DNA from 2 places in the Kitasatospora sp. SC0581 genome. Region 1 is predicted to be linked to the other one. Evidence: riboswitches for the same ligand, from Rfam matches in the RefSeq annotation. Region 1 holds a riboswitch; the other holds the start of a gene.
The links. A riboswitch is a leader RNA that binds a small molecule or an ion and turns the genes downstream of it on or off. The one in region 1 is predicted to bind cyclic di-AMP.

Region 1 (4,352 bases):
CCGGGCCGACGGTGTGGCTGGGCAGCCCGGACGGGGACCCGGGGCTGACCGACGCGCTGGCGCGGCTGGCGGTGGAGCACGCCGGCGAGGTGCCGGAGATCGAGGTGCTGCCCGGCTCGTACGACCTGCCGGGGTCGCGGCTGCTGGACCTGGTGACGGTGATGGACCGGCTGCGCTCCCCGGGCGGTTGCCCCTGGGACGCCGAGCAGACGCACGAGAGCCTGGTGAAGTACCTGGTCGAGGAGGCGTACGAGCTGGTCGAGGCGATCGAGGCGGGGGACCGGGAGACGCTGCGCGAGGAGCTGGGCGACGTCCTGTTCCAGGTGTTCTTCCACTCCCGGATCGCCGAGGACCACCCGACGGAGCCGTTCACCGTCGACGACGTGGCCGGGGACATCGTCGAGAAGCTGATGTACCGGCACCCGCACGTGTTCGGGAACGTCGAGGTCGAGGGCGCCACGGAGGCGGAGGCGAACTGGGAGCAGCTGAAGGCGGCCGAGAAGGCGGACCGCGAGTCGGTGCTGGACGGCGTGCCGGCCGGGCTGCCCTCGCTGGCGTACGCGGCGAAGCTGGTGTCGCGGGTGCGCCGGGCGGGTTTCACGGGGGTACCGGACGAGGCGTACGGGCTGCCGGCCGAGCTGACGGCCGATTCGGCGGGCCGGCTGCTGCTCGCGGTGGTGCAGCGGGCGCACGACGCGGGGGTGGACGTGGACGCCGCGCTGCGGTCGGCCGCGCGCGGTTACCGGGACGCGGTGCGCGCGGCCGAGGGCCTCGGTCCGGTCGGGGAGTAGGCGCTCAGGCCGCCGTGGCGGTGCGCTCGGGGCGCCGCTGCGGCGGGACGAGTTCGCCGATGGCCTCGCCGACGAGGAGGACGAGTTCGGCGAGCCGCTCCAGGTCGAGGTGGTCGGGCAGGTCCGCCAGCGAGATGATCCGCTCGCCGTCGGGGCCGGCCACGGCGAACAGGTCGATCGGCCCGAGGTGCTTCTCGGCGGTGTCCACGAGGGCGGCGACGTCGCTGGGGCGGCGGATGTCGCCGCAGACGCCGACGACGGGGCAGCCCGGCCGGTCGAGTTCGGCGGCGAGGTCCTCGGCGATGCCGGCGTACTGGTCGGCGATGAGCATTCCGGCGGTGCCGGCGGCGGCGAACCGGCGGGCGAGGCCCGCGCCCGACCCGCCGTCGAGGACCGCGATGACGACGACTGACCCGCTGACCCGCATGGTCTGCTCCTCCCTGTGGGCGACACCGCACCGGCGCCCACGCGTACTGCGGAGGATCGTAGGCACGTCCTGACCCTCCGCAACAGGGATTACCCCTCAGGTGACCAGGCTCACGCCCGCCCCGCGGCCAAGAGTCGGCCAAGAGCTGTCCACGGACCGGCCACGGAGTGTTGGCGCGCCCGACGCGTCCGGTTGCGGAAGCGCGGCGGAAGCGCGGCGGAGGAGTGGCGGGGAAGCGGCGCCCCGCCGGAGGGAGGGCGCGCCCGTCGCACCGGATACGGTCGGTCCATGCCAGCTCAGCCCGTCCCCGCCCGGCCCGCCGCCCCGTCGTCCGACGCCCCCGCTCCGCAGCTGTTCACCTGGGAGTTCGCCGCCGACCCGTACCCCGCCTACGCCTGGTTGCGCGAGCACTCCCCGGTGCACCGCACCACCCTGCCGAGCGGGGTGGAGGCCTGGCTGGTGACCAGGTACGCGGACGCCCGGCAGGCGCTCGCGGACAGCCGGCTGTCGAAGAACCCGGCGCACCACAGCGGGCAGGCGCACCGCACCGGCCGGGTGGGCATCCCGGGGGAGCGGCAGGCGGACCTGATGACCCACCTGCTGAACATCGACCCGCCGGACCACACCCGGTTGCGCCGGCTGGTGTCGAAGGCGTTCACCCCGCGCCGGGTGGCCGAGTTCGAGCCGCGGGTGCAGCAGCTCACCGACCGGCTGATCGACGGCTTCGCGCAGCGCGGTTCGGCGGACCTGATCCACGAGTTCGCGTTCCCGCTCCCCATCTACGCGATCTGCGACATGCTCGGGGTGCCGGCCGAGGACCAGGACGACTTCCGCGACTGGGCCGGGATGATGATCCGCCACGGCGGGGGCCAACGCGGCGGCGTGGGGCGGGCGGTGAAGCGGATGCGGGCGTACCTGCTGGAGCTGATCCACCGCAAGCGGGCGGACCTCGGGGACGACCTGATCTCGGGCCTGATCCGGGCCGGCGACCACGGTGAGCACCTGACCGAGAACGAGGCCGCGGCGATGGCCTTCATCCTCCTGTTCGCGGGTTTCGAGACCACCGTGAACCTGATCGGCAACGGCACCTACGCGCTGCTGCGCAATCCGGAGCAGCGCCGGCTGCTGCAGGAGTCGGTGGTGCGCGGGGAGAGCGCGCTGCTAGAGACCGGGATCGAGGAACTCCTGCGCTACGACGGGCCGGTGGAGCTGGCGACCTGGCGGTTCGCGACCCGTCCGCTGACCATCGGCGGGGTGGACATCCCGGTCGGCGACCCGGTGCTGGTGGTGCTGGCCGCGGCGGACCGCGACCCGGCCCGGTTCGCGGCGGAGAACACCCTGGACCTGGCCCGGAAGGACAACCCCCACCTGGGCTTCGGGCACGGCATCCACTACTGCATCGGCGCTCCGCTGGCGCGGCTCGAAGGGCGTGCCGCGCTGGCCACGCTGCTTTCCCGGCTGCCCGATCTGCGGCTCGCGGAAAGCCCGGAGAATCTGCGCTGGCGGGGTGGTCTGATCATGCGTGGCCTGCGCGAACTCCCGGTGGAATTCAGTCCGGAGAGCCGTTCCCCGCACGCCCCTCCGCACCCCGTTCCGGATGCCTCTTCGACGCCTCCGACCTGCTGAGATCACGCTGACGGGACGTCGCCGATCGCCCGCCGACGGGGGTGTGAACACCCATCAATCCGGACATAACGCCGCTGTTGGTAGGCGATCGGACACGGGCCGTAATTGTTGTGTGATATCGGTGATATGAGCTTGTGATTGGTCTGATGATCTGTCTACTCTCCCTGGAGTTCGCAGCTGCGGACCTCGTACGCGGAACGCCGAATCCTGCCCGCCGCGTCACGGGAAACCGACCAGAACCCTGGGCAGGGGCGGGGGAACCAGGTTTGTTGCCGTCTCCCCACGGCTTGGGGTGAAGCCGCCCGAGCGGAAATCGTTTCCGCGTACGGCGGCCGGGCCACCTCCCGGTCCGAACCCGACAGCTCACCTCGCAGGCGTACGGAGAGGGACCTCTTCATGCTGTTCGTTGGAACTGGCCGTCACCGTCGTCGCACCCAGGCCGAGAAGGCCATCGCCGTCGCCGGTGTGGCCGGCGTCGGACTCGCGATGCCGCTCCTCACCGCCACCGGCGCCTCCGCCGCCCCGGCCTCCACCTGGGACTCCGTCGCCCAGTGCGAGAGCGGCGGCAACTGGAGCATCAACACCGGCAACGGCTTCTACGGCGGCCTCCAGTTCACGTCCAGCACCTGGAAGGCGTACGGCGGCACCGCCTACGCGGCGCAGGCCAACCAGGCCAGCAAGGCCCAGCAGATCTCGGTCGCCGAGAAGGTGCTGGCCTCGCAGGGTCCGGGCGCCTGGCCGGTCTGCTCCCAGAAGGCCGGTCTGACCAAGGGCGGTGCCCCGGCCTCGGTCGACACCTCCTCGGACGCCAAGCCGCAGTCCGCCCCCAAGCAGCAGGCCCCGAAGCCCGCCGCCAAGCCCGCCGAGAAGCCGGTCGCGCAGAAGCCCGCCGCCCAGAAGCCGGCCCAGAAGCCCGCCGCGCAGCCGGTCCAGCAGGTCGCCCCGCAGCAGCAGGCGCAGCCGCAGACCCCGGGCTTCTCCGGCAAGGCCGGCTGGGACGCCGACGCCAAGGTGTACTGGTACCAGAACAACGGCGGCTGGTACTGGACCAGCCACCAGAGCGTCTACCAGCAGTACGCCGGCCAGGCCGCCGCCCAGCCGCAGTACGCCCCGCGCGCCGCGCAGCAGGCCCCGCAGGCCGCCGGCCACGACTACACCGTCCGTGCCGGTGACACCCTGTCGACCATCGCCGCCGCCCAGGGCGTGTCCGGCGGCTGGAGCGCGCTGTACGAGCAGAACCACTCCACCGTCGGCGGCGACCCGAACCTGATCATGCCCGGCCAGGTGCTGCACCTCGGCTGAGCCGCCCCGCCCGACGCCGGGAGCGCCCGCGGCCGGCAGTACCCCGAGACCGGGGTGCCCGCCGGGGGCGCCCGCCGCCGCGCCGGAGCGCTCGGCGCCGACGCCGCTCCACCCCGCCGTCCGAAGGGGGCCGGTCCTACCGGTCCCCTTCGTCCGCATTCGCCCGCTCCGGTGGGACAAGCTGGGACAAGCAGGTGAACTACCGG
Region 2 (4,352 bases), on a different contig from region 1:
CGGGGGTCAGCGAAGCCACCGTCTCCCGCGTGCTCAACGGCAAGGCGAACGTTTCCGCCGCCACCCGGCAGACCGTGCTGGCGGCACTCGACGTGCTCGGGTACGAGCGGCCGACCCGCCTTCGCCAGCGCAGCGCCGGGCTGATCGGCCTGATCACGCCGGAGCTCAGCAACCCGATCTTCCCGGCGCTGGCCCAGGTGATCGAGCAGGTGCTCAGCCGACACGGCTACACCCCGGTGCTGTGCACCCAGACGCCGGGCGGGTCCACCGAGGACGAACTGGTGGACATGCTGGTGGACCGGGGCGTGGCGGGCATCGTCTTCGTCTCCGGCCTGCACGCCGACACCACCGCCGACCACGACCGCTACGCCCGGCTGGCCGGGCGCGGGGTGCCGTTCGTGCTGATCAACGGCTACAGCGAGAAGATCGACGCGCCGTTCATCTCGCCGGACGACCGCGCCGCGATGTGGATGGCCGTCCAGCACCTGGCCGAACTCGGGCACGAGCGGATCGGACTGGCCGTCGGTCAGCGCCGGTACGTACCGGTGCTGCGCAAGATCGAGGGCTTCACGGCGGCGATGCGCGAGGTGCTCGGGCTCGGCCGGGAGGAGGCCGAGAACCTCGTCCACCACACGCTGTTCAGCGTGGAGGGCGGGCACGCGGCGGCCGGCGCGCTGCTCGACAAGGGCTGCACGGCGATCGTCTGCGGGAGCGACATGATGGCGCTCGGGGCGATCCGGGCGGTGCGGCAGCGCGGGTTGTCGGTGCCGCAGGACGTGTCGGTGGTCGGCTTCGACGACTCTCCGCTGATCGCCTTCACCGAGCCGCCGTTGACCACGATCCGCCAGCCGGTCGAGGCGATGGCCACGGCGGCGGTGGACGCGCTGCTGGAGGAGGTCGGCGGGAACGCCGCCCAGCGCGGCGAGTTCATGTTCCAGCCGGAGCTGGTGATGCGCGGGTCCACCGGGGCCTGCGCGCGCTGAACCCCGGCCGCCACGGCCGTCGGACGGGCCCCGGAGGGCGATCGCTCTCCGGGGCCCGTCGGCGTGCGCGCGGTCGGCCGTCGCGGGCCGTGGCAGGCCGTGGGGTGGGTCAGCCCTCCTGGGCGGTCGGGCGGTCGGCGGTCAGGCGGTGCCCGTCGGCGGCCTCGCCGGTACGGGTCTCGGTGCGGCGGCCGCGGGCCAGGTAGTCGCGCAGGACCAGCTCGACGGCGTCCTGGGGGCTCTTGGTGCCGGAAAGCATCATCGCGTCGATCGCGAGGTTCGCGTCGAGGGTGACGGTGACCTGGGCCATGTGACTCCTCCTCGGGTGCAGAGCAGCAGCATGCCCGCTGGGGCGGCGATCCACCACGGAACGGGGTGGAACCGCGGTCGGGAACGGTCGGGCACGCCGGGGCCCCGGGAACGCCGGAACCCCCGGGGAGGAGCGACCAGACTCTCCCCGGGGGTGGTGGGCGGTCAGCGTTCGGACGACGGCCGACAGCTGACGGATAACAGCTGACAGATGTTGAAAGCTGTCAGCTGTTATCTGTTACCCGTCAGCTGTTACCGGCCGTCCGTCGGCCGTGCGCCGTGGACCGTGCGCCGTCCTCAGACCCGGCCGGCGAAGTCCGGGGCCCAGTTGGCGATGCTCTGCTCGCGGACGCCCGAGCTCGGGTTGGCGGCCTCGACGTACTTGCCGTTGCCGACGTAGATCGCGACGTGGTAGACGCCGGAGTCCTTGCCGTTGTTGGACCAGAACAGCAGGTCGCCCGCCTGGAGGCTGTCCAGCGAGACGTGGGTGCTGGCGGCGGCCTGGTCGGCGGCGACGCGCGGGACGGAGACGCCCGCGGCGCGCAGCGCGGCCTGGGTCAGGCCGGAGCAGTCCCAGCCGCCGTTGCCGGTGCCGCCGTAGACGTACGCCTGACCGACCTTCGACTGGGCGAAGGAGACCGCGGCGGCCATGCTGCCGGTCGCGGCCGGCGCCTGGGTCTGCGTCTGGGCCTGGGGCTGCGGAGCGGGCTTGGTGGCGGGCTTCGCGGCCGGCTTGGTGGACGGCTTGGCGGCCGGGGCCTCGGGCTGCGCGGTCGGCTGGGCGTTCACGGCACCGCCGTTCGCGGACTGGCCGGACTTCTGCGAGCGGTCGAACCAGGTGAAGTCCGAGCCGGACGTGCCGGCGGAGGACTGGCCGGCCCGGGCCTGGCCGTTGCCGCCGAAGGACAGCTGCTGGCCCGGGTAGATGGTGTCCGGACCCTCGGTCAGGGTGCCGCGGTTGAGGTCGTACAGCCGCTGCCAGCCGCCCTGCACCTTGTGCTGGTCGGCGATCGCGGACAGCCAGTCGCCCTCGACGACGGTGTAGTCGCCGCCCTGGGCCTGCTGCTGGCGCTTCTGCACCCAGTCGCTCCGGTTGCCGGAGGCGGCGGAGTCGGTGGAGGCCTGCGCGTCGCCCTGGGCGGGCGCGGCGGGCTTCGCGGCGGGGGTCTGGGGCTGTGCGGGCTTGGCGCTGGGCTTCGCGGCCGGAGCGGCCGGCTTGGCGCTCTGGGCGGGCGCGGCGGGCTTGGCGGCGGTCGAACCCGCCGAGGTGTCAACGGCGGCCGCGGCGCCGCCCTTGGTGAGCCCGGCCTGGACCGAGCAGACCGGCCAGGCGCCGGGGCCCTGCGAGGCGAGGACCTTCTCGGCGACGGCGATCTGCTGGTCCTTGGCGGCCAGGTCGGCGCGGGCCGCGTAGGCCGTGCCGCCGAAGGCGGACCAGGTGCTGGAGGTGAACTGGAGGCCGCCGTAGAAGCCGTTGCCGGTGTTGATGCTCCAGTTGCCGCCGCTCTCGCACTGGGCGACCTTGTCCCAGGTGGCGACGGAGGCGGCCGAGGCGGTGCCGGTGGTGAGGCAGGGGACGGTGAGGCCGACGCCCGCGACGCCGAGGGCGGCGATCACGCGACGGGTACGGCCGGACAGACGGGTGCCGTTGGTGGGCAGCATGAAGACGTGGTCCTCTCCCACGCCTGCGAGGTGAGCTGTCGGATTCGGGCTGGAGTTGCCCGGCCGTGCGGTGAGCACGGCTTCACCCCTAGCCCTGGACCGTTCCGGAGAGCGGTCCGGGGCGACTTACCTGTGGGTCCCCCGCTCCTGCCGTGGTGCGTTTTCGCGCTTCCAGGACATCCGACGGCAGGACTCGGCGTTGCGGATGACCGGGTTCGTGTGGTCACGAACGGGGAGCACGTTAATCAGACTTAAGTTCAAACTGCAAACCACTGTGATGTGCATCACGGTTTAGTGGAAACTGCCAAAATTGCCACTCACCATGATCGTAAATGATCGTTTTCAGGCAATGCTGTTGTGGAAGCCGACAACTGGCTCCGCCTCAGGAGTGGCGTGACGGTGCGTCGAATCGCGGAGTGGCGCACTCCGGCGGGTGGGGGAGCGGTCGCGATCGGAGCATGTGAATCCACGCTCCCTATTTCCTTTCAAATAGCGCCAGAACGGACATTCCCCTTCATTGCCGGGTGACTCCCGTACGGGACGGACGGGGTGGGGGAAGTACGCGGAAGGGCCCGGAACGCGATCCGTTCCGGGCCCTTCGGTGCGCGCGAACCCGCGCGCGGTGTCCTTATCGTCCGCCAGGCCCCTCGGCGGCCGCGTGGGCGCCACGGGAGCCCTCCACGACCCCCTCGGCCTCGGCGGCGGCCGCCGCCTCCGCCTCGGCCCGTGCCAGGTCCTCCGGGGACGGCGTGGGCAGCGCGGCCAGGTAGGTGGAGGCGATCAGCTGGCCGACCGACGGGTAGGCGCCCAGCGGCGCGGCCGACGGGCAGCCGGTCTCCTCGGCGGCGGTGGCGAGCAGCTCGGAGTCCGCCTCCGGGCCGATCACCAGCGGGGCCAGCGCCGGGCGCTGCGAGCCGGTGTCCTTGAGGTGGTTGACGGCCGCGGCCACCGAGCCGGGCACGTCGAGCGCGGCGGCGACGACCGGCACGGCCAGCCGGGCGGCCAGCAGCACGCCGGTGATGCCGGCCGCGGCGGCCGCGTCCTCGCCGCCGACGGTGGTCAGCACCACGCCGTCCGCGGCGGTCGCGATGGCGAACAGTCGGGCGCGGTCGGCCCGGGCCAGCCCGGCCTCGGAGAGCCGGACGTGCACGGCCTCGGCCAGCAGCGGGTGCGGGCCCAGCGGGTCGGTGACGGGCGCGCCGTACTCGGCGGCGAGCGCGTGAAGCCCGGTCAGGAAGGTGTGCGGGCCGGGCACCAGCGGCACCAGGACGGGCATCGGCCGCCCGGCCTCGGCGGCCAGGGCCAGCAGCTCGGCCACGGTGCGGTCCTCGCCGCTCGCGCCCGCCGCACCGTCACCGGGGAGGTAGCCGACGGCGGTCTGGACGCCGTTCTGCTCGG

Region 2: another riboswitch for cyclic di-AMP. It lies ahead of ACLWS4_RS00085 (transglycosylase family protein); the one in region 1 lies ahead of ACLWS4_RS25025 (transglycosylase family protein).

What each region holds. Positions count from the first base shown of each region.
Region 1 is NZ_JBLRWA010000018.1:137,999-142,350, forward strand. It holds gene ACLWS4_RS25010 (MazG family protein) at 1-791, shown strand, start outside; gene ACLWS4_RS25015 (SDR family NAD(P)-dependent oxidoreductase) at 796-1,218, opposite strand; gene ACLWS4_RS25020 (cytochrome P450 family protein) at 1,507-2,844, shown strand; cyclic di-AMP (ydaO/yuaA leader) riboswitch at 3,066-3,235, shown strand; gene ACLWS4_RS25025 (transglycosylase family protein) at 3,241-4,146, shown strand.
Region 2 is NZ_JBLRWA010000001.1:15,118-19,469, reverse strand. It holds gene ACLWS4_RS00095 (LacI family DNA-binding transcriptional regulator) at 1-983, shown strand, start outside; gene ACLWS4_RS00090 (hypothetical protein) at 1,093-1,293, opposite strand; gene ACLWS4_RS00085 (transglycosylase family protein) at 1,590-2,975, opposite strand; cyclic di-AMP (ydaO/yuaA leader) riboswitch at 2,962-3,132, opposite strand; gene ACLWS4_RS00080 (hypothetical protein) at 3,583-4,352, opposite strand, start outside.